Regions from separate parts of the Paradevosia tibetensis genome, predicted to be linked through region 3. Evidence: riboswitches for the same ligand, from Rfam matches in the RefSeq annotation. Region 3 holds a riboswitch; each other region holds the start of a gene.
What was found. Region 3 has a riboswitch for cobalamin ahead of nrdH (glutaredoxin-like protein NrdH). Riboswitches for the same ligand answer to the same signal wherever they lie in the genome.

Region 1 (7,774 bases), 2.1 Mb from region 3:
ATTGGCCCCAATCGATGAAGGTTTTGGCGAGGTCGGCCTTGGTCTGCCACTGGCCGGAATCGATCATGGCGTTAAGGCCGGCGCCGTAAGTGCCGGGTTTGGAACCGAAAATCCGGTGGCCGGCGCGCAGGGCCGCTTCCGCCTCGGAGGCGCCTTCGGCCATGAGGCCGAGGGCGTCGGTGCGCATGCGGGCGGCGATCGGGTTGTCCTCCTCGGGCTCGTCGAGCGCGCCGATGGCGCGGATGGCGCGGTCGAAGAGCGCGATCTGCTGGGGGAAGGCATCGCGGAAAAGCCCGGAAATTCTGAGGGTTACGTCGACGCGCGGGCGACCGAGTTTTGCCAGCGGGATGATCTCGTAGCCGGAAATGCGCAGGGATGACGGGTCCCATTGCGGCTTGGCGCCGATGAGGGCCATGGCCTGGGCGATGTCATCGCCGCCGGTGCGCATGTTGGCGGTGCCCCAGACCGAGAGGGCGATCGAGCGCAGATATATCCCCTGGTCCTGGAAGTGGCGGCGGATGAGATTTTCCGCCGATTTGCGGCCCAGTTCCCAGGCGGTCGGCGTGGGGACGGCGCGGTTATCCACCGAGTAGAAGTTGCGGCCCGTCGGGAGGGTGTCGAGGCGTCCCCGCGAGGGGGCGCCGGAGGGGCCGGGGGGGACGTGCTTGCCGTCGAGACCTGCGAGCAAGGCCTTGATTTCGTTGGGGCCGGAGGCGGCGAGACGGGGGCGGATGATGGTATCGATAGTGTCGAGGACGGCTTTTGTGGCGGTCCATTCGGCGGGGGCGGGAATGCCCTCCACCAGCTGGGCGGCTATGGCCTCGAGGGCCTCCACCACATCGCCCACGCGCCGCAATTTTGCCGGGACGATGAATGGTTCCTCCACGAAGATGAGCGGACCCGACCAGGGCTCGCCGAGGCGCGCGGTCAGGGGATCGAAGCCCAGTTTCAGATCGTCGGCGAGGGCGCGGATGAGCGAGGCATCGGCGGGGGAGTTATCCCCCCTGGGGACACGGGCCAGGGCGACGATGAGGTCACGCGCCATTCCGCCCTGCGGCGAGCGGCCGAAGACGTGGAGGCCATCGCGGATCTGGGCTTCCTTCAAATCGCAGAGGAAGTTGTCGATGGACTTGAGGGCTTCGTTCTCGTCCTCCGGGAGGCCGAGGTCGCGGTCGAGGCGGGCGTCGCGGGTGAAATCGAGAATGCGCTTGCGCAGATCGTCGAGCCGGCGGCGGTCGAGGCCGAGGGCGGCGTAATATTCATCGAGCAGCGCTTCGAGGTCCTTCAGCGGCCCGTAGGTCTCGGCGCGGGTGAGCGGCGGGGTCAGGTGATCGATGATGGTGGCGCCGGTGCGGCGCTTGGCCTGCGTGCCCTCGCCCGGATCGTTGACGATGAAGGGGTAGAGGTGCGGGATCTGGCCCCAAAGGGCATCGGGATAGGAGGCGGCATCGAGCGCGGCGCCCTTGCCGGGCAGCCATTCGAGATTGCCGTGCTTGCCGTTGTGGATGAGCGCGTGGGCGGAAAACTCGTGGCGCAGCCAGAGATAGGCGGCGAGATAGGCGTGCGGCGGGACGAGATCGGGATCGTGGAAGTTGAGGGTTTCGTCGCCGCCATAGCCGCGCGAGGGCTGGAGCAGGATCGCGACATTGCCGAGCGTGAGTGCGGGGAGATGGAAGTTTTCGCCGCGCACGAAGGGATCGGCGGAGGGATCGCCCCAGCGGGCGGTGACCTCGACCTGGATCTTTTCGGGGAGGGCGGAGAAGAGGGCGCGGTAGCGGGAAAGGGGAAATGGAATGCCGTCGCCGCGGGAGGGGGCGGCGTTGGTGGGACCGGATTGCAGGGCGGCGATGAGGGCGGCGGAATCGGGGATGGGCAGCGGGTTCGGTGGTTGGGGCTCACCCCCACCCTTGTTCCCTCCCCACAAGGGGGAGGGAGACGTTGGGGCTAGATCGTAGCCAGCAGCTTCCATTGCCTTGAGGATTTCGATCGTCGATTCCGGCGCATCGTAGCCGACGCCGTTGGCGAGGCGGCCGTCGCGGATGGGGTAGTTGGCGAGGACCAGGGCGATGCGCTTTTCCGGGTTCGGGGTGACGCGCAGGCGGGCGTAGTTGGCGGCCAGCGTGGCGGCGCGCGCGATGCCTTCAGGGTCGGGGGAGTAAGAGGAGAGCGCGCATTGGGTGGCGTCGTGCCAGACCGAGGATTCCTTGTGGCCGACGATGAGGCCGCCGATGCGGCCGTCGAGTTCGGGGAGGACCACCAGCATGGCGAGGTCCTTGGCGGAAAGGCCCTGGTAGTCGGCGGTCCACTGTTCGCGCGAGCGGCCGGACTGGACGAGCTGGATCACCGGGGCGTCGGTATCGGCAAACGGGTTCTGGGCAGGATCGAGGTTGTCGAGGCCGAGGGCGAAGCCGGTGAGGTTGAGGATGGCGGCGGGCGGGAACTCGGCGAGCGCCGCCTTGATGAACCGGACGCAGGAGGGCTCCTTGAGGGTCGAGACGACCAGCGGGACAGGATAGAGGTCTTGGGCCTCCAGCGCTGCGATGAGGGCGGTGAGCGTTCCGGTGCCGGCGCCTTCGAGGGCGGCCCGGTAGAAGAGGATGGGGACATGGGGGCGGTGGGTTTGGCTCACCCCCCTCCCGTCCTCCCCCGCAAGGGGGGAGGTGTTTCGATCCAGTTGCTGGTGCGATGCGGGTTCTACAATCACGGTCGGCACCTCCCCCCTTGCGGGGGAGGATGGGAGGGGGGTAGGCGACGAACTCCGAGCTTGCGGCTCACCCCCACCCTTGTTCCCTCCCCACAGGGGGGAGGGAGACGTTGGGGCGCGTAAGGTGTCGGCGTCGGTCATGCCGGTGGCGGGATGCCAATAACCGAACCGGGAAAAGGGTTGGGCCCGCAGGTCGTGCAACACTGGCTCCCTACCCCTTGTGGGGAGGGCCGGGGTGGCCAGAAGCTGGAATGCTGCCAGCAGCGTATCGGCATTCTCCGGGCCGCCCGCAACGAACAGCGTCAGCAGGCGGTCCCAGTCTTCCGGGGCGATGGTGGAGCGGGAGCGCAGGACCGGGTCGGGCACCGCGTCGTGCGAGAGCAGCACCAGGGGGATGTTTTCACGCATGGAGAGCGCGTAGATTTCGTCGACGCCATATTGCCAATAGGCGGGGCCGCCGATGAGGCGGAGGACGATGAGCCGGGCGTGGCGCACGGTCTGGTCGAGCCAGAGGTCGACCGAGAGGTTGTGCGAGAGCTTCAGGAGATTGGCGAGGCGCAGGCCCTTGTAGCCGGCGCGGTCGGTGGCGGCGGCGAGCATGGCCAGTTCGCTGTCGGCGGAGGTGCCGAAGACGATCTCGCCGGGCGACTGATTGAGATCGATCGCCTCGCCTTCCTGCTGTATGGCGCCGGCCTGGGCGGCGAGAAGGTGCATTTCTTGTCCTTTGGGGGCGGTGGTTGGGGCGACCCCTCACCCGCCGCTTTGCGGCGACCTCTCCCCGAGGGGGAGAGGTGCCCGCGTGGCACGAATCGTGCCGTCGTCCCTTCGCCCCTCCGGGGAGAAGGTGGCCCGAAGGGCCGGATGAGGGGTTACGCCGCCTGAAGGCTGGCCGTGATCGCATCGCGGTCGAGCGGGCTTTCGCCGATCACCACCAGCGCCGTTTCGCGCTTTTCGCCGTCCTTCCAGGGGCGGTCGAAATAGGCGTTTACGCGCGGGCCGACGGCCTGGATGGCCAGGCGCGCGGGGGCGCCTTCGATGGCGGCAAAGCCCTTGAGGCGCAGCACGTCGTGGGCGCGGATGGTTTCCTCGATGGTCTTGAGCAGGGCCTCGCGGCTGCCGGCGGGGAGACGGATCGAGAAGCTGTCGAAATCGTCGTGCTCGTGGCCTTCCCCGCCATGCTCCAGTTCGTGGGCGGATTCGCGGCCGTCGAGATCGTCCTCGCTGGCCATGCCCAGGCCCAGGAGAGCGACGGTATCGACATGGCCGTTGGCGGCGCGCACGATGCCGGTTCCCGGACGCATGGCGGCGCGCAGTTCGGCTTCGACCGGGGCCAGGCCGGACTCGTCGACGAGGTCGGTCTTGTTGACGATGATGAGGTCGGCCGAGACGAGCTGGTCCTTGAAGAGTTCCCCCAAGGGCGTCTCGTGGTCGAGCATGGAATCGGCCTTGCGCTGGGCATCGACCGCCTCTTCGTCGGAGGCGAAACGGCCTTCGGCGAGGGCGGCGGCGTCAACGACGGTGACCACGCCGTCGATGGTGACTTCGGTCTTGATCTCGGGCCAGTTGAAGGCGCGGATCAGCGGCTGGGGAAGCGCCAGGCCGGAGGTTTCGATGACGATGTGATCGGGGCGCTCGTCGCGTTCGAGCAGGGTCTTCATGGTGGGGATGAAATCGTCGGCCACGGTGCAGCAGATGCAGCCGTTGGCCAGCTCGATCATGTCCTCTTCGCGGCAGGTTTCGTCGCCGCACCCGGCCAGCACTTCCTTGTCGACGCCGATATCGCCGAACTCGTTGATGATGAGCGCGATGCGCTTGCCCCTGGCGTGGCCGAGCAGGTGCCGGACGAGCGTGGTCTTGCCCGAGCCGAGGAAGCCGGTGATGACGGTTACGGGGATCTTTTCGCTCATGCGTGCACCATTCTGGTTTGAGAGGCTTCGGCCTTGGCGAAGCGGGTATTGAGATAGCCCAGGAGCGGGCCGAGGATGAACCAGAAGACTGCACCGGCCGAGAGCGCGCTGGCGGCGAAGGCGGTGGCGAGGTGCGCCGGAACGGCGCTCGGTTCATGGGGCGGCTGCGGGGCACCGATGAGGTGGGGCAGAAGGATCAGCACGGCGCCGGCGCCAATGGCCTGCCAGTTGCGGAACTTGGCGATACCCAGCAGACCGGCGCCGGTGGCGATGGCCGTGCCCCACCACCAGAGCTGGCGGGCGCCCAGATCAGCGGCCGGCATGCCCGGGAGTTCGGGCGGCAGGCCGAAGGCGGGCGCGAGCTGGAAGACGATGAAGCCGCCCAGGCCCCAGACGATGCCGTTGGCGGCGGTGATGGGCAGGCCCACCAGCACCGAGACGGCGGCTAGGACCAGCGCGAAACCGATGGCGGCGAGGACGTCGGCAAGCACCGTATAGAAGATGCGCTCGGCGCCATCCTGGGGCGCCCAGGCGTCTTCGTCGTGGACGTGGCCGGCAGGAGCGGCCTCCTGGGCATCGTGGCTGTGCGCCGCGGTGCCATCTTCATGGGTGTGGGTGGCCGGCGCCGCGGGAGCCTCCTGGCCTTCATAGGTCTCGGCCTCGAGGATCAGCGGGGCGACGCGCCACTGCTGGACCGCCGACATGGCAAGACCGGCCGCGAGTCCGGACAGGACCGCAGCGAAGAATATTCGCCGGAACAGATTCATTTTTGTCTCGAAGCGCTTAGTGGCAGGGGAAGCCGAGGGCGTGGCGGGTGTCGTGGGCGCCGTTGTGGACGCGCATGTCACTGGCAAAGCCGATGCCGCCCAGCAGCACGAAGCCCAGGACGAGGGCGAGGCCGCCAGCGACAAGCCGCTGAGACAAGGTGAGATTGATGGTCTGGGTCTGCGTAGCAGTGGTCATTTTGCGGACACCCTCCGTGCGCGCGGATTAACGAGTTGGGCGTTTCCGCCCGGTTGCGCTGGCAGGTCTCCTGGCTCGCAGCCTCTTTGTCGCTGTGCCGCCTTCCCGGGCGAAGCCCAGTGGCAAATGGCAAAGCTGGCCGCTTACAGTTGCGGGGGCAGCCACGGTCTAGGCCCCTGATGGGTAATCCGCACCGTGTTCCCTTTTCATCCCCCGCGCCTGCGCTTGGGGGAACCAACGTGGGGTTAGGATTGCCACATATGGTTGCGCAAGGTCAATGCGCGTGAAATCGGCGCAGGGTTTCCTATGTATGGGGAAGAGAGGCTTCTCTGATGGAGACAGACATGGACGACCAGCCCAAGGATCACTGGAAGACCTTCACCGAGGAAATCGAGGTGGCCGGCAGCCAGCTCGTCGAGCGCATCACCCAGTTGCTCAAGGAAGGCAATGTGCGGCGCCTGCGCGTCAAGTCCGAGCGCGGCGACATCTATGCCGAGATCCCGCTCAATGCCGGGGTCGGCCTGGGCGGCATCATGGTGCTGGCCGCGCCGTGGCTGGCGCTGCTGGGGGCCCTGGCGGGGCTGCTGGCGCGGGTCAAGATCGAGGTGGTGCGGATCGAGCCGGTCGAGCCCGGGGAGGCTCCCCCGGCGGACAAGCAGCCGGACGAGCCCGATATCGATATCTAGCCGCTATTGCGGGGCGGCGGCTTCGCCGGCGCCCTCCCCTTCCCCGGTATCGGTATCGGCCGGGGCGCTGGGGTCGGGATAGCTGAGGTAGACGTCGTAGATGCGCGCATCGAGATCCACCAGGAGCGGCTCGGTGGACGATACTTCCCTGTCGCCCAGGATCGGGGTGTCGTCGACGCCGGTGGGCAGGTCCTTGCGCGGCTCGAACGCGACCCCCAGCGAGCAGCCGCCCGGAAGCGAGGCAAGCTTGCCGGAAGTGAAACTGGCCGAGCCGCCGTAGTCCCAATAGAAGCCGAGCAGGGTAAAGGGCTCGCCGTTGAGCGCCTGGACCTCGGCCACGGTCTGGCCGATATGGACGCCGCCGGGAGCGCTGTCATTTGGCGGGACGGTGAAATAGGCGATCGAATCGCGGTTCTCCTCATCCCACCAACCGACCTGGAAGCGCCTCGCCTCGTCATTGGGGAAGACGGTGGTGGCGAGCATGGTCTCGCCCTCGGCCCCGGGGACTTCGCCGAAGACGACGTTTTCCTTGCCGAAGGTCTCGATGAGGCGCGCCTCGGACGAATCGGGGCCGAACGCCCCCGAGCAGGCGAGCTCGGCGGCGGCGGCGGGAAGGACCGCGCCGGCCAGGGCCAACAGGGCGGCGAGAAGACGCAGGATCATGGATTGCCTCGCGGTATTCGGTGCTTTCCCCGAAATGTGTATGGGACGCCCGATGACTGCAAGATGAACGAGCGGACGCCCCATTGACGGAAGGCGGCGGGCGCGAGAGTGTGCGTCTCCCCCGCCCCCCGGTGCTCCATGCAGTTTTCCGCTTCCGCCGTGCTGCCGATCGTCCTGCTGATCGGATCGAACGTTTTCATGACCATTGCCTGGTACGGGCATCTCAAGTTCCCCACCGCGCCGATGTGGATCGCGGTGATGGCGAGCTGGTGCATCGCGCTGGTCGAATACTGGCTGGCGGTGCCCGCCAACCGCATCGGGTACGGCACCTATAGCGCGGCCGAGCTCAAGACCATCCAGGAGGTGATCTCGCTCAGCGTCTTCGCCGGCTTCGCCGTTCTGGTGCTGGGCGAAAGGTTCACCTGGAACCACGTGGTGGGTTTCGCGCTGATCTTTGCGGGCGCCTTCTTCATCTTCAAGGGACCGCTGCGCTAGCTCCAGGCCGGGAACGGATCGGGCAGGCTCGTCCAGTTGTCGGGCGTGAAGGCGCGCGCCGGGACGAGCGCGGCATCGAGTTCGCGCCGGATGGCGGCCTCGTCCATGTCCTCAAGGCCGATGAAGACCAGTTCCTGGCGCCGGTCGCCCCAGACGGGGTCGAGATAGGCGCGCATGGAGGCGGTCCAATCCGGATCGTCCGGCCAGCGCTGGGGCGGAACGGCGGACCACCACAGGCCCCGCCGACCGGTCCGCACGAGCGCTCCGGCCTGGCTCAGCTCACCGACGAAATGCGGGCGGGTGGCGAGCCAGAAGAAGCCCTTGGCGCGCACGACGCCCGGCCAGGCGCGGGCGAT
Region 2 (7,774 bases), 99 kb from region 3:
ACCAGCGAGGCGCTCCGCGAGATCGCCGCCCATAATCCCGGCGCGCGCCTGCGTGCCGCCACGCTGGACGACTATGGCGCCCTCCTCTGGGATCGCCGCGCCGAATTCCCGGTCGTCGATATCGAACTGGGCGACAGCTGGATCCACGGCAGCGCCAGCGATCCGGTCAAGACCGCCCGCTACCGCGCCCTCCAGCGCGTCTACGATGGCTTCGAAGCCGAAGGGCTGAACCCCCAGCGTCTCGCTTTCGGCCGTGGCCTCACCATGGTCGCCGAACACACCTGCGGCGTCGATATCAAGAGCTACCTGCGCGACGACCGCGCCTGGGACCGCCCGGATTTCGAAGCCGCTCGCGCCGGCGACTACCGCTTCGCCTACACCGAAGCCTCCTGGGCGGAGCAGCGGGCCTATCTCGATGAGGCCCTGGCCCAGCTCGCCCCCGCCGACCGCGCCACTGCCGACGCGGCCCTTGCCGAGCTCGCCGTCCCCGCTTCCCCCGTGCTGGCGCCAACCGCCCGGCAAACCCTTACGGTCGACGGCTGGACCGTCGACCTGACGCCCCAGGGCGATGTCGCCGCGCTCGTGGCCCCCGACGGCAAGCGCCTCGAAGGCGCCGACGGCAGCCTCCTCGGCTACAGATACGAGAGCTACGACGCCGCCGACGTGGCCCGGCACATGGATACCTACCTCACCCACCGCGCCGAGTGGGCGATCCTCGACCACGACAAGCCCGGGCTCGCCAAGGCCGCCACGGCGCGCTCCGCCGTCTGGCGCCCGGTGCTCGAAGCCGCCTCCGGATCGACCCTGCGCCTCTCGCTGGATGAAACCGCCCACGCCGAACTCGGCGCCCCCGCCAGCGTCGAAATGAGCTTCCGGGTCATCGACGCAAGGCAGATCGAACTCACCCTCGTCCTGCGCGAAAAGCCCGCCAACCGCATGCCCGAGGCCGCCTTCCTCTCCTTCACCCCCGCGGCCGACGGGCCTTGGGAATTCGAAAAGACCGGTCTCTGGCAGCGCGCCGACAACGTGGCCGGCCATGGCGGCGGCCAGCTCCAGGCCATCTTCGCGGCCCGCACCGGCGGCGTCACGATCACGCCGCTCGATACCCCCCTCGCCGCTCCCGCGGCCTCGCCGTTCATGCCGTTTGATCCCAATCCCCCCGATTTCTCGGGCGGCATCCGGTTCAACCTGCACAACAACAAATGGGGCACCAATTTCCCCATGTGGTGGGAAGGCGACTTCAAGGCCCGCTTCGTGATTACGCTTCCCTGACGGACGCTACGCCAAGTCTTGGCAGCGGCCTCCCGCAGCGGTATCGATAGCGCTCGACTATCGCGAGGAGCGCTCCCATGAGCAACGTCGTCAAGCTTTCGGACCGCAAGAAGGCTCAGGAGCAGAAGGCCAAGCAGGCCGCCGCCGAACAGCGTGCCCGCCAATCGGGCATGCCCTCCTCCACTCGCGCCAAGATTCCGCTGCTGATTCTGTCGGTCGCCATCGTCCTGCTCGGCATCTTCTGGGAACCCGTCCTCGCCTTCCTCACCAACCTCTTGGGTCGCGGCTAACCATCGCTGCAAAAATCCACAGGGTTTCAAACAAGACCTTGCGTAAGCGCCGACCGTCACTTAGAAACCGGCGCGTGAGGCCACGTGGCGGAGTGGTGACGCAGCGGATTGCAAATCCGTGAACCCCGGTTCAATTCCGGGCGTGGCCTCCATAACTCTCCCGACATTGCAGACCGTTTTTGCACAGGCGCACCGCCGCTTGCCTCCGCTCGTGCATTGTGCGATTGGTCCCCTGCTTCGGTTCCGCCAATTGTGCGCGGATTAAAAGGGAACACGGTGCGGATTACCCATCAGGGGCCAATGCCGTGGCTGCCCTCGCAACTGTAAGCGGCAAGCTTTTCGCTCCCAAGCCACTGGACGCCAGCGTCCGGGAAGGCCGCGAATAGCGCCAGAGCCGCGAGCCAGGAGACCTGCCAGAGCGCAAGACCATGTCGCCGGGCGAGGTGTCCCGGCAGGGGGCGCAATTGGAACCTGACGCACATATCGTGCCATCGGCGATGAATTGGCCTTCCCCGCAAGGGAGAGGCCCATATGCCGTTACCTGAAACGACGACGCCACCGGCGCCGATTCGATCCTGCCGCACTTCCCGCCGGGAGGTCCGGCCATGAGGCTCGATATCGCCGGCTTCACCCGTGGCACCAGAAACCTCGACCATCGCGCCGTGCTCGCCTTTTGCGCGCGCATGGACGCCCTGGGCTTCGATGGCATCTGGTTCAACGAGTTCCACTTCCAGTCCCCGCCCGATCCTTATCCCTCTACGCTCCTGCTCGCCGCCGCCATCCTGGCGCGGACCGAACGCATGCGCGTGGGCACCTCGATCGTCGTCCTGCCCCTCTATCACCCGCTCCTCCTTGCCGAGCAGGTCGCCCAGCTCCATTGGCAGAGCGGCGGACGCTTCGATTTCGGCATCGGCCGCGGTACCCATCCCTCCACGCTTGCGGCTCTCGGCATCGACCCCGCCAGCACGCGCGACCGGTTCGAAGCCGCCTACCGCCTGATGCGCTCGGCCTGGTCAGGCCCCACGCTCGTGCCTTCCGATGCGCCCTGGCCGGCCTCGAGTGAACCGGTGGGGCCGCTGCTTGCGCCCGGCGAACGCATCCCTGTCTACGTCGCCGGCTCGACACCCGAGACCGTCGGCTTCGCCGTCGCCGAAAACCTGCCACTGCTCCTCAGCCTCGAACCCTCCGAGCAGCGCCAGTTCGATGTCTATGACAGCCTCACCGGCAACCGCTCCGGGCGCTATCCCGCCGATTACTCGATCTCCCGATACGTCTCGATCGCTCCCACCCGCGCGCAGGCCATTGCCGCTGTCGACGCCCTCCTCCCGCGCCTTTACGAGCGCCGGCGCCGCTACGCCATCGCCCAGAACCGTCCGCTCGACACCATCACACCCATCGACCGCGACGCCTTCCTCGCCAACCAGATGATCGCCGGCAGCCCCGGCGACTGCTTCGACCAGCTCGCCGCCCTGCGCTCGCGCACCGGCATCGAGAGCATCCGGCTCATCTTCAACTGCAACGGCGAAATCCCCGAGGACGAGGCCGACGCCATGGCCACGCTTTTCGGTCGCGAACTCGTCACGCCCCTTCACGCCCTTTCCAGCCCAATCGAGGTAAACCCATGACCTTTGCCACCCTGATCAGGCGCTCCGGCCTCCTTGCCGGCGCAGCAGCCATCGCCGCCCTGGCGCTGGCCACCCCCGGCCTCGCCCAGTCTTTCCCCGTTACCGACGACAATTGCGGGGTGACCACCACCTACGAAGCCGCACCCACCCGCGCCGTAACCCTCTCCAACAACGCCACCGAACTCATGCTCGCCCTCGGGCTGGAAGGCAGCATGGCGGGCACCTCCTACATGGCCAATCTCAGGATCAGCCCGGCCTATGCCGAGGCCTATGCCAAGGTGCCGGTGATTTCCCCGCTCGTGGCCACCACTGAAGAGCTCATCGCCGCCGAGGCCGACTTCGTCTACGCCGGCTATCCTGATGGCTTCAGCGAATCCCGCCACACCCGTGACCAGCTCCACGACCTGGGCATGAAGACGCGCCTCAACGTGGAAGGCTGCAACCTCGGCGCCTTCGGCTTCCCCCAGCTCTTCGAGGAAATCCGCTCGGTCGCCGCGATCTTCGGCATTGCCGATCGCGGCGAGCAGCTGGTCGCCGATCTTTCCGCACGCCTCGACGCGGTCAAAGACAAGCTCGCCGCCGCGCCGTCCATCCCGGTCTTCATCTACAACGGCGGCGATTCCGCCCCCAATGCCGCCCTCGGCAACACCATGCTGTCCCAGGCCGTCGCCGCTGCCGGCGGTAGGAACATCTTCGATGATGTCGCCAACCGCTTCGGCCAGGTAAGCTGGGAGCAGGTGGCCGAACGCGCGCCCGAATATATCGTGGTCTTCTACTCCGGCACCGCCAGCGGCCAGGTCGTCGCCGATCCGGACAAGGAACTCGGCCAGGCCCGCATTGAAACGCTCAAGTCGATTCCCGCCATCGCCGACGTCCCGGCCATCGCCAACAACCGGTTCATCCTCATCAACTCGGTCCAGGGCCAGCCCGGCCCGAGCACCGTCGATGCGGTGGAAGCCATGGCCAGGGCCTTCCATCCCCAAGCCTTCGGGCAGTAAGTCGCACGATGAACGAATCCCGGCCCATTTCCGCGCGCATTGACCAGCAGCGGCTGCTCGCCGTTCTCAGGTCGAGCGAAAGCGCGACGCCTGCCGCTTCCCCGGCGCCGATTGCCGGATCGCGGGTCGCCGGCCTGCCCTATGGCCTCGCCATGGCGCTCCTGGCCGGGATTCTGTTCCTCCTCGGCCTTGCCGGGCTCATGCTCGGCTCGGTCCACGTCCCTGCGCCCGTTGCGGTCGGTGTTCTCGTCAACTGGCTGTTCGGCGGCGAGGTCATCCCCGCCACCTGGCGCGCCGTCTATGACACCATCATCATCGAGACACGCATCCCGCGGGTGATCCTGGCCGGCATCGTCGGCGCCACGCTCGGTGCCAGCGGCATGACCATCCAGGCCATCGTGCGCAATCCGCTCGCGGGCCCGAGCATCCTGGGCGTCTCCAACGGCGCCGCGACCGGCGCGGTCGTCGTCATGCGCTGGGGCCTCATGGGCCTGGGCGCCTTCACGCTCTATGCCTCCGCCTTCGCCGGCGCCCTCGTCACGCTCGCCATCGTCTTCTGGGTCGCCCGTGCCGGCGGCCGGATGACGCCCACCCGTCTCGTGCTCGCCGGCATCGCCATGAGCTCGGTGCTCAGCGCCCTGACGAGCCTTCTCGTCCTCACCTCGCCCGATCCCCAGCTCGCCGCCCGCGTTCTCTTCTGGACCCTGGGCGGGTTCGGCTCGGCCCAGTGGAAGCTCCTGCCCCTGCCCACCATCGCCCTGGTCATCGGGCTGGGCTTGATGCTCGTGCAGGCGCGGCGCCTCAATCTCCTCATGGCTGGCGACGAGAGCGCCACTGCCCTCGGGCTCGATGTCCACCGCTTCCGCCAGGCCATGTTCGTGCTCACCGCCGCCCTCATCGGCGTCGTCGTCGCCGTTTCAGGCGTCATTGGCTTCGTCGGCCTTATCGTGCCGCACATCGTGCGTTTCCTCGTGGGTGCCGATCACCGCCGCGCCCTGCCTGCCGTCGCCCTCATGGGCGCCAGCTTCACCATCGGGGCCGATCTCGCCGCGCGAACCGTCATCGCGCCCATCGAGCTGCCGGTCGGCATCATCACCGCTCTGGTCGGCGGCCCCTTCTTCATCTGGTTGTTGCGGCGCGACGCCCGCGACAATGGAGGCGCGCCATGAGCATTGCGCCCGGGCACCTGGCCCTCCAGGACGTGAGCTTCACCATTGGCGGGCGCTCCCTCGTCCGCAACGTTTCCCTGACGGTCGCCCCCGGCGAGATGATTGGCGTCATCGGTCCGAACGGCGCCGGCAAGTCATCGCTCCTGCGCACCATCTACCGCACCAACCGGCCGAGCGCTGGCCGCGTCACGGTCAATGGCGAGGATGTCTGGCAGCGCCCGGCCACCTGGGTGGCGCGCCACGTCGGGGCCGTCCTTCAAGACATGCCCGCCGATTTTCCGCTGACCGTGCGCGATGTCGTCGCCATGGGCCGTTCGGCGCACAAGCGCCTGCTCGAGGCCGATAGCGCCCATGACCACGCCCTCATCGAGGCAGCCATCGAGCTCCTGCAACTGCGCCCCCTCGAAACGCGGGCCTTCCGCACCCTCTCGGGCGGCGAGCGCCAGCGCACCCTCGTTGCGCGCGCCCTCGTCCAGCAGCCGGCTGTCCTCGTCCTCGATGAGCCGACCAACCACCTCGATATCCACCACCAGCTTCAGTTGCTGCGCTTCGTGCGCAGTTTGGGCATCACCGTGGTCGCAGCCCTGCACGACCTCAACCTCGCCGCCATGTTCTGCGATCGCATCGCCATACTGCATAAGGGCGAAATGGTCGCTACCGGTACGCCCGAGGCTGTCCTCACCGAGGCGAACCTGGCGAGCATCTTCCGCATCGAGGCCACGCTGGCGCGCAATCCGCGAACCAATACCATCTGGGTCATGCCCGCCTGAGGGTCGCGCCGCGCCACCCACCGAGCCCCCCTGCATCCGATTTATCCTCCGTCGCGAAACCATAAGCGCCGCGACACGTTCGGAATCACAGGAGGATTTGACTCATGGCACAGCAATCCACGACCGAACCGCGCAAGGCTCCCAAGCGCCAGGGTCCCAAGACCAGGGCCCAGGCCCACCGCATCGTCACCGGCGCCGAGAACACCGCCGGAGCAGACGTCCCGCTTCCGGGCGAAACTCTCAAGCACGCCAATTTGCGCTACCCGAAGCCCGGGCCCGGCGACGCCTACAATATTTCGACCGGCGACCGCTCCATCAAGCGGGGCGCGAACCAGGAAACCGAGCACCACAAGCAGCGTGCCGACGAAAGCTAGCGCCAGGGAGCCCGACATGAATAAGCGCATCACACCCAAGGCATCGCCCACCGGTGCCGTATGGACGCGGCAGACCGGCCCGCACACCGCGCCGGCCGATCGCGACGTAGCCGATCCTCATCCCTCCGACGAGGAACCCCAGACCGACGCCCCACGCCCCGGCGGCGAGCACCCTCCGCGTCGTGATCTCGGCCCCAATGACGCCATCAACGATGGCACCGCGCCCCCGCGCCCGCACAACGCCGGCAGCGGCCCGCGTTGATGCCGGGAGGCAGGGATGTCTCACTCCGCCGACCATCATCGGGCGGGCTCATGGCAAAGGGCCGTCTGGAACGGGTTGCGATGCCGCTGCCCCAATTGTGGTGAGGGCAGGCTCTTTGCCCGCTATCTTGAGCCTGTGGAGCACTGTCCCGTTTGCGGAGAGGAATATGCCGACCGCTATCAGGTGGGGCTGCTTCTGCCGTTCCTCGTCATCACCGTGGTCGGGCACCTGATGATCTTCGCTGTGCTGGAAATGGGGCACTTTCGCGTTGCGCCCCTGCTCTTGCTCGCCATCGTCATCCCGATCGTGCTGGTCCTCACGCTCTTGCTGCTTCCGCCCGTCAAGGGAGCCCTGACCGGCATCCTCTGGTACGCCAATCTCACCGACGAACCGAAATAGGATCGCAATAACGGGCGGCGGCACCGCAGCGCCGCCGCCCATTCCAACTCAGCTATCGGCGGCGATCAGCTTGCGCAGCTTGGCGACGGCGGTCGCCGCATCTTCGCGATAGGCGATCGTCCCCGTGAAGTTCCCCTGCCGGTCGAGCAGGAATACCGATGCCGTATGGTCCATCGTGTAGGACCCGTCCTCGGTCGCGATTCTCTTGGCGAACACGCCCCAGGCCTTGATGGCCTTGTCGATCTCGCTGCGCGACCCCGTCACCGCGGTGACGTGCCCCGTCCAGGCTACATAGGCCCCGACCACTTCGGGTGTATCCCGCTCGGGATCCACCGAGACGAAATAGGCCTTGAGATCGCGGGCCTCTTCGCCCAGCGTCTCGAACCAGGCGGTCATTTCGGCGAGCGTGGTCGGGCACACATCGGGGCAATGCGTGAATCCGAAGAACAGGGCCGACGGATGTCCGTTGAAACTATCGCGGTTGAACGCCTCGCCCGCCGCCGTCTGCAGCTGATAGTCCCCATCGCCGAGCGAGGCGAGCGCGGGGCTTCGTGTGCCCAGCGCATAGAGCCCGGTGGCGACGGCCGCCACCACGACCACCGCCACCCACAGCAC
Region 3 (7,774 bases):
ATCGTTGGAAAGCGGCACCTTCTCGGGCAGCCAGAAATTGCTGGTCAGGCGGTTCCAGACCTCCAGGTCCTTGTCGTCCTGGACGCGGTTCCAGTTGATGGCGCGCACGCGGGCGGCGGGGCGGAATTGAACGTTCATCTTGCTGTCAGCCTTCATCTCAGAGCGTGCAGGAAACGCAGCCCTGCACCTCCGTGCCCTCGAGCGCCATCTGGCGCAGTCGGATGTAGTAGATGGTCTTGATGCCCTTCTTCCACGCGTAGATCTGGGCGCGGTTGATATCGCGGGTCGTGGCGGTGTCGCGGAAGAACAGCGTCAGAGACAGGCCCTGGTCGACATGCTGGGTCGCCGCCGCGTAGGTGTCGATGATCTTCTCGGGCCCGATCTCATAGGCATCCTGGTAGTATTCCAGGTTGTCGTTGGTCATGAAGGACGCGGGATAGTAGACGCGGCCGATCTTACCTTCCTTGCGGATCTCGATCTTGGAGACGATCGGGTGGATCGAGGAGGTCGAGTGGTTGATGTAGGAGATCGAGCCGGTCGGCGGCACGGCCTGGAGGTTCTGGTTGTAGAGGCCGGTCTTCATCACCCTGGCCTTGAGTTCGCGCCAGTCCTCCTGGGTCGGAATGTGGATGCCGGCCTTCTCGAACAGCGCCTCGACCTTTTCGGTGGCGGGCTTCCATTCCTGCTCGGTATATTTGTCGAAGTAAGCGCCGCTCGCATATTTCGAGTTCTCGAAGCCCTTGAAGCTCCGGCCGCGCTCGGCGGCGATGAGGTTCGAGGTGCGGACGGCGTGGTAAGCCACGGTGTAGAAATAGATATTAGTGAAGTCGACGCCTTCCTCGGACCCGTAGAAGATGCGCTCGCGGGCCAGGTAGCCGTGCAGATTCATCTGCCCGAGTCCGATGGCGTGGCTATCGGCATTGCCCTTGGCCACCGAGGGGACGGAGGCGATGTCGCTCATCTCCGACACGGCGGTCAGCGCGCGGATCGAGGTCTCGATGGTCCTGCCGAAATCGACCGAATCCATCGCCGCGGCGATGTTGAGCGAACCCAGGTTGCACGAGATATCCTTGCCCATGTGGCTATAGGAAAGGTCGTCGTTGAAAACGCTGGGCTCGCTGACCTGCAGGATTTCCGAGCAGAGATTGCTCATGGTCACGCGGCCGGCAATCGGGTTGGCCCGGTTCACCGTGTCCTCGAACATGATGTAGGGATAGCCGCTCTCGAACTGGATCTCGGCGATGACCTGGAAGAATTCGCGCGCCTTGATCTTCTTCTTGCGGATGCGGCTGTCGGCCACCATCTCGCGGTACTTTTCGCTCACCGAGATTTCGGTGAAGGGCACGCCGTAGACCCGCTCCACGTCGTAGGGCGAGAACAGGTACATGTCCTCGTTGTTCCTGGCCAGTTCGAACGTGATGTCGGGGATCACCACGCCCAGCGACAGCGTCTTGATGCGGATCTTCTCGTCGGCATTTTCGCGCTTGGTGTCGAGGAAGCGCATGATGTCGGGGTGGTGGGCGTGCAGGTAAACCGCTCCCGCGCCCTGCCGCGCCCCCAGCTGGTTGGCATAGGAGAACGAATCCTCCAGGAGCTTCATCACCGGCAGCACGCCCGAGGACTGGTTCTCGATCTGCTTGATGGGTGCGCCCATCTCGCGGATGTTGGTGAGGCTGAGAGCCACGCCGCCGCCGCGCTTGGAGAGCTGGAGCGCCGAGTTGATGGCGCGCCCGATGCTCTCCATGTTGTCTTCCACGCGCAGCAGGAAGCACGAGACGAGTTCACCGCGCTGTTTCTTGCCGGCATTGAGGAAGGTCGGGGTGGCCGGCTGGAAGCGCCCGGAAATGATCTCGTCCACGAGGTTGCGTGCGAGCTGTTCGTCGCCGCGCGCCAGCGTCAGGGCGACCATGCAGACCCGGTCCTCGTAGCGCTCGAGGTAGCGCTTGCCGTCGAAGGTCTTGAGCGTATAGCTCGTATAGTACTTGAACGCGCCCAGGAACGTGGGAAAGCGGAACTTCTTGCCATAGGCGTGGTCGACCAGGTCGCGGACGAAGTTGAACGCGTACTGGTCGAGCACTTCCTGCTCGTAATAGCCCTCGGTCACGAGGTAATCGAGCTTCTCGCGCAGGTTATGGAAGAAGACCGTGTTCTGGTTCACGTGCTGCAGGAAATACTGCCGTGCCGCCAGGCGGTCCTTGTCGAACTGGATGCGGCCCTCGCTGTCGTAGAGGTTCAGCATCGCGTTGAGCGCGTGGAAATCCAGCGTCTGGTCCGGGGCCTTTGCGGGGCGTTCTAGTGTGAGCATGTCCAAAACCGTACGAGTCCTTGTCTGACATTTTCGACGTCCTCCGCGGTCCCGAGAAGTTCGAACCGGTAGAGGAGGGGCACGGCGCATTTGCGCGAGACGATATCGCCCGCGATCGCGTAGGCCGGCCCGAAATTGGTGTTGCCCGCGGCGATCACGCCGCGGATCAGGCTGCGGTTGGCAGGATTGTTGAGGAACTGGATAACCGGCTTGGGAACCGCGCCCTTGCCCCCTCCGCCGCCATAGGTGGGGAGGACCAGCACATAGGGTGCTTCGATGACGGGGGGCTCCCCGCCGGCCTCGACCGGCAGGCGCAGGCTTTCAAAGCCCAGCTTCCGGACGAAGCGGTGCGTGTTTTCCGAGCTGCTCGAATAGTAGACGATGTTGCCCATGGCCGCATGGCGTCCGCGTCGGTCCGGGCGTCAGGAGAGGGCGCCGATCATGTCGGGACGGAAGCCGGCCCAATGCTGCTCGCCGGCGACGACGACCGGGATCTGGCGGTAGCCCATGCCCTGGACGCGCGCATAGGCTTCGGCGTCTTCTGAGATGTCGACGAGCGTATAGTCGATACCCTTGCGGTCGAGCGCGCGGGTAGTGGCGGTGCATTGAACGCAGGCGGGCTTGCTGTAAACGGTGATGGTCATCTGATCCCTCGCATCTGTTAGCTGGGCAGGGATAGAGGACGGCGGCCGAATGGAAGACCCATGCGCACCCGCTCGCCTCCGGCACCCCGCCGGTGGACGTAACTTGTTCGAGGCAGGTCTCCTGGCTCGCGGGTCAGCGTCTTCTGTTCCGCCTTCCCGAACCGGTGGGTCCAGTGGCCGAAAACGAACAGATACTCGCCGCTTACAGTTGCGGGGGCAGCCTCGGCATTGCTCCCATAGGGAGCGCACCGAGTTCCCGTCTTAGCTCCCGGCTTTGGTAACCGGAAGAACCTAGAACGCTACATATAGTATGCGCATCTTCTTTGGCGTCAATGGATATGGGGTAGGTGAGGGGCGATGAATCGGGTTGAAACTTCCCCGCGATGGTGCGTGGGAATCACGAGGGCGGGAAACGGCCTCCGGTCTCGTCCGGAAGTCTGGCGCGCAGCGGCCGAAGGCATCGGCCTTCACAGCCGCCGCTGCACGTGGAGGGCCGCTGCGTGCGTTCAGCCGCAGGTCGCCCGAGCCAGGTTTCCGGCTTCGTCGACTTCCAGGTTGAGTCGGTCCTCGCTGAAGTCCTGGGTGACCATGTCGCCCGGCATGATGACGCGCACCACGCCTTTGGACTGCACCGGCGCGCCGCCGACCGTCACGTCTTCGGCCGTCGTGCCGACCACCGCCTTGCCGATGCTCGCCTCGAGCGCTGCCGCCCCGCAATCGGGCGTGGCCGGTTCGGTCGCCGGCCCGTCTGCCCGGGCAGGGGCGGTGCAGGCGATGATGGTCGCCAGAATGGCAATTCCCGCAGGCAAGCTCTTGAACATCGGCATATCTCCTCGTTCGGGCAGCGCGACCACAACGGTTCTCTGCGACAACAAGAAGAACACCTTTCCGTGCCGCGCGTCGAGCCGCCCGAAAGACAACAAGGCGGCGAGGGCAGGAGCCGGTAGAAAGGCATCCTTACTTCCCGTCATTTGTTAAGTCTCTCGATCATCGCCCCTCGCGATGCCAGGACAGGAGATTGAACATGGCTGGTCAGCAACGCGGCTCGGACGAACCCACAGGGACGATGCCATGACGTCCCGCTGGCTTTGGCTTACCATCCAGGTCACACGCCGCATCTGGTTTCGCGCCAGCATTTTTTCGGTCGTTGCGGTTCTGGTCGCGCTCCTGGGTATCGCACTGGACCCGTACATTCCGAGCGACCTGCCGGCCAAGGTGGGTGCCAATGCGGTCGACCATATCCTGAGCATCATCGCCTCGAGCATGCTGACCGTTACGACCTTTTCGCTCAGCATCATGGTCTCGGCCTATTCGGCGGCCACGACCAATGTCACGCCCCGTGCCACGAAGCTGGTTATCGAGGACTCGACCACCAAGAACGTGCTGTCCACGTTCGTCGGCTCCTTCCTGTTCAGTCTGGTCGGCATAATCGTATTGAGCACCGGAGCCTATGGAGCCCAGGGCAGGGTCGTCCTGTTCGCCGCAACGATCATCGTCATTATCCTGATCGTGGTCACCTTGTTGCGCTGGATTGACCACCTGGCCCGGCTCGGCCGGGTTACCGAAACGACCGACAGCGTTGAGCAAGCGGCGGCCAAGGCCATGCGGGCCCGACATCAAAATCCATATATGGGTGGGCGACCCTTTGACGATCCGGCGGGCCTGCCGCCAGACGCTCGCGCCGTGCCGAGCAGCAAGATCGGATACGTGCAGCACGTTGATATCGGAGCGCTTGCCGAGCTCATTCCCGATGAAGGTGGCGCCATCTATCTCAACGCGATTCCGGGCAAGTTCGTCGATCCTACGCAGACGCTGGCCTGGACCTCCCGCGTCGAGGGCGAAGCGGTCGAGAAGGCCGTTCGCGACTGCTTTTCCATCGCCGATACGCGCTCGTTCGACCAGGACCCGCGGTTTGGCGCATCGGTCCTCGCCGAAATCGCGTCACGCGCCCTGTCGCCCGGCATCAACGACCCCGGGACGGCGATCGACGTCATCGGGCGAGCGGTTCGCATATTGTCCATCTGGTCTGAGCCGGACGAGTTTGACGAGGCCGACTACCCAGAGGTCTACGTGCCACCCTTGGCGCTGGCCGACCTGTTTGACGACCTCTTCATGCCCATCGCCCGGGACGGCGCGCCCGTAGTCGAGATCGGGCTCCGCCTGCAAAAGGCCTTCCTGACGCTTTCCCGGCTCGGAGAAGGCCGGCTCCGCCCCCAAGCCCTCCGGCATGCCGCCGAAGCACTCGAGCGTTCAGAATCGGCCTTGCCGATAGAAGCCGACAAGGTGCGCGTGCGCCAGGCCGCCCAGATGGTGCTGCAGACCGGGCACTAGTCGACCGAGGCGCTTGACCAGAGCCAGACAAAACAGCAAGGCGCCCGGCTTTTCAGCCGAGCGCCCAAACATGACTTATTAGCTTTGGTTGTTGTTCCCCAACTACCCTCAGCTGCAACCCGTGGTCGTGCCGCAGGTGTCGCACTTCAGGCACGTGCCGTTACGCACCATGGTGAAGTTGTGGCACTCGGTGCACTGGTCGCCGGTGTAGCCCTTCATCTGGGCCTCGGCCCGGAGCAGGCCCGCGTCCTTGCTGGGCGGGGGGCTCGGGATGGGGCTCAGCTCGGCGGCCGGGAAGGCCGCAGGGGCGAGGGCGGGCTCGGCCTTGAGGGCCGTGGCCGTGCGCAGCGCGGTGACCGTGGAGGTCTGCATGGCCGGAGCCGCCGTTGCCGAAACCTGGGCCGTGGGCACCAGCATCAGCGAGGAGTTGGCCACGCGGCCGCGGGTCATGCCGCGGGATACAAAGCGCTCGGCGGGCACCGGGGCAGGCGCGGCCGTGTTGCCACGGGCGCTCTTTTCCTCGGCTACGCCCTTGCCGAGCGAGGTCGGGCCCTCGGGGTTAACGTGGGCCAGGTCGTCGCGGTCGAGATAGGAGACGGCGAGTTCGCGGAACACGTAATCCAGGATCGAGGTGGCGTTCTTGATGCGGTCGTTGCCCATGACCATGCCGGCGGGCTCGAACCGGGTGAAGGTGAAGGCTTCCACGTATTCGTCCAGCGGCACGCCGTACTGGAGGCCGAGAGAGATGGCGATGGCGAAGTTGTTCATCATCGCACGGAAGGCGGCGCCTTCCTTGTGCATGTCGATGAAGATCTCGCCCAGGCGCCCGTCGTCGTATTCGCCGGTACGGACATAGACCTTGTGGCCGCCCACGACTGCCTTCTGGGTGTAACCCTTGCGGCGGTCGGGCATCTTCTCGCGCTCGCGCACGGTGCGCTCGATGATGCGCTCGACGATCTTTTCGGCAACCACCGGCACGCGGGCCGCCGCGTTCTGGGCCACCAGGGCCTCGACCGCATCGTCCTCTTCCTCGTCGTCATCGGCGAGGAGGGCGGCGTTGAGCGGCTGGCTGAGCTTGGAGCCGTCGCGATAGAGCGCGTTGGCCTTGAGCGCCAGGCGCCAGGAGAGCATGTAGGCTTCCTTGCAGTCCTCGACGGTGGCGTCGTTGGGCATGTTGATGGTCTTGGAGATTGCGCCCGAGATGAAGGGCTGCGCGGCAGCCATCATCAGGATGTGGCTCTCGATCGAGAGGTAGCGCTTGCCGATCTTGCCGCAGGGGCTGGCGCAATCGAACACCGGCAGGTGCTCGGCCTTGAGGTGCGGAGCGCCTTCCAGGGTCATCGCGCCGCAGACGTGCAGGTTCGCCGCCTCGATGTCCTTCTTGGAGAAGCCAAGCGCCGGCAGCAGTTCGAAGGTGAAGTCGTTGAGCTGCTCGTCGGTGATGCCGAGTGACTTGAGGAAGTCCTCGCCCAGCGTCCACTTGTTGAAGGCGAACTTGACGTCGAAGGCCGAGGCCAGGGCTTTGTTCAGCGCTTCGATCTTGGCGTCGTCAAAGCCCTTGGCGCGCAGGGTGCCGGGGTTGATGCCCGGGGCCTGGTTGATGTTGCCATGGCCGACGGCATAGGCCTCGATCTCGGCGATCTGGCTTTCCGAGTAGCCGAGCGTGCGCAGGGCCGGGGGCACGGCGCGGTTGATGATCTTGAAGTAGCCGCCGCCGGCGAGCTTCTTGAACTTGACCAGCGCGAAGTCGGGCTCGATGCCGGTGGTGTCGCAATCCATGACCAGGCCGATGGTGCCGGTCGGGGCGATCACCGAAACCTGGGCATTGCGGTAGCCGTGCTTCTCGCCGAGGGCGAGAGCGTTGTCCCAAGCCACCTTGGCGCGCTCGGTGAGTTCGGCATAGGGCACGTTGGCGACGTCGAGCGGCACCGGGTTGATCGAGAGCTTCTCGTAGCCATCGGCATTGCCGAGGGCCGCGTTGCGGTGGTTGCGGATGACGCGCAGCATGTGCTTGGCGTTGCGCTTGTAGTCGTCGAACGCGCCCAGTTCCTTGGCCATTTCGGCCGAGGTGGCATAGGCGACGCCGGTCATGATGGCGGTGAGGGCGCCGGCATAGGCGCGGCCTTCCACCGAGTCATAGGGAATGCCGGAGGTCATCAGCAGGCCGCCGATATTGGCGTAGCCCAGGCCCAGCGTACGGTACTTGAAGGAGCGCTCGGCAATGGCCTTGGACGGGAACTGGGCCATCATCACCGAGACTTCGAGCACGATCGTCCACAGGCGAATGGTGTGCTCGTAGGCGGCCACGTCGAACGAGCCGTCTGCCTTGCGGTAGGGCAGCAGGTTGATCGAGGCGAGGTTACAGGCCGTGTCGTCCAGGAACATATATTCCGAGCACGGATTGGACGCGATGATCGGGCCGGCCTCGGGGCTGGTGTGCCAATCGTTGATGGTGGTGTGGTACTGGATGCCCGGATCGGCCGAGGCCCAGGCG

Region 1: another riboswitch for cobalamin. It lies ahead of FNA67_RS01960 (CbtB domain-containing protein); the one in region 3 lies ahead of nrdH (glutaredoxin-like protein NrdH).
Region 2: another riboswitch for cobalamin. It lies ahead of FNA67_RS11565 (LLM class flavin-dependent oxidoreductase); the one in region 3 lies ahead of nrdH (glutaredoxin-like protein NrdH).

What each region holds. Positions count from the first base shown of each region.
Region 1 covers NZ_CP041690.1:377,651-385,424, reverse strand. The annotation lists gene cobN (cobaltochelatase subunit CobN) at 1-3,418, opposite strand, end outside; gene cobW (cobalamin biosynthesis protein CobW) at 3,574-4,611, opposite strand; gene FNA67_RS01965 (CbtA family protein) at 4,608-5,378, opposite strand; gene FNA67_RS01960 (CbtB domain-containing protein) at 5,395-5,574, opposite strand; cobalamin riboswitch at 5,618-5,828, opposite strand; gene FNA67_RS01955 (DUF4342 domain-containing protein) at 5,919-6,260, shown strand; gene FNA67_RS01950 (hypothetical protein) at 6,264-6,923, opposite strand; gene FNA67_RS01945 (DMT family protein) at 7,062-7,418, shown strand; gene FNA67_RS01940 (GTP-binding protein) at 7,415-7,774, opposite strand, start outside.
Region 2 covers NZ_CP041690.1:2,389,624-2,397,397, forward strand. The annotation lists gene FNA67_RS11550 (DUF5054 domain-containing protein) at 1-1,272, shown strand, start outside; gene FNA67_RS11555 (hypothetical protein) at 1,350-1,562, shown strand; tRNA gene FNA67_RS11560 (tRNA-Cys) at 1,641-1,714, shown strand; cobalamin riboswitch at 1,784-1,994, shown strand; gene FNA67_RS11565 (LLM class flavin-dependent oxidoreductase) at 2,168-3,187, shown strand; gene FNA67_RS11570 (ABC transporter substrate-binding protein) at 3,184-4,185, shown strand; gene FNA67_RS11575 (FecCD family ABC transporter permease) at 4,194-5,354, shown strand; gene FNA67_RS11580 (ABC transporter ATP-binding protein) at 5,351-6,124, shown strand; gene FNA67_RS11585 (hypothetical protein) at 6,229-6,498, shown strand; gene FNA67_RS11590 (hypothetical protein) at 6,515-6,760, shown strand; gene FNA67_RS11595 (DUF983 domain-containing protein) at 6,776-7,159, shown strand; gene FNA67_RS11600 (SCO family protein) at 7,208-7,774, opposite strand, start outside.
Region 3 covers NZ_CP041690.1:2,488,747-2,496,520, reverse strand. The annotation lists gene nrdF (class 1b ribonucleoside-diphosphate reductase subunit beta) at 1-138, opposite strand, end outside; gene nrdE (class 1b ribonucleoside-diphosphate reductase subunit alpha) at 158-2,305, opposite strand; gene nrdI (class Ib ribonucleoside-diphosphate reductase assembly flavoprotein NrdI) at 2,293-2,697, opposite strand; gene nrdH (glutaredoxin-like protein NrdH) at 2,728-2,949, opposite strand; cobalamin riboswitch at 3,044-3,259, opposite strand; gene FNA67_RS12025 (I78 family peptidase inhibitor) at 3,456-3,770, opposite strand; gene FNA67_RS12020 (DUF2254 domain-containing protein) at 4,021-5,280, shown strand; gene FNA67_RS12015 (vitamin B12-dependent ribonucleotide reductase) at 5,389-7,774, opposite strand, start outside.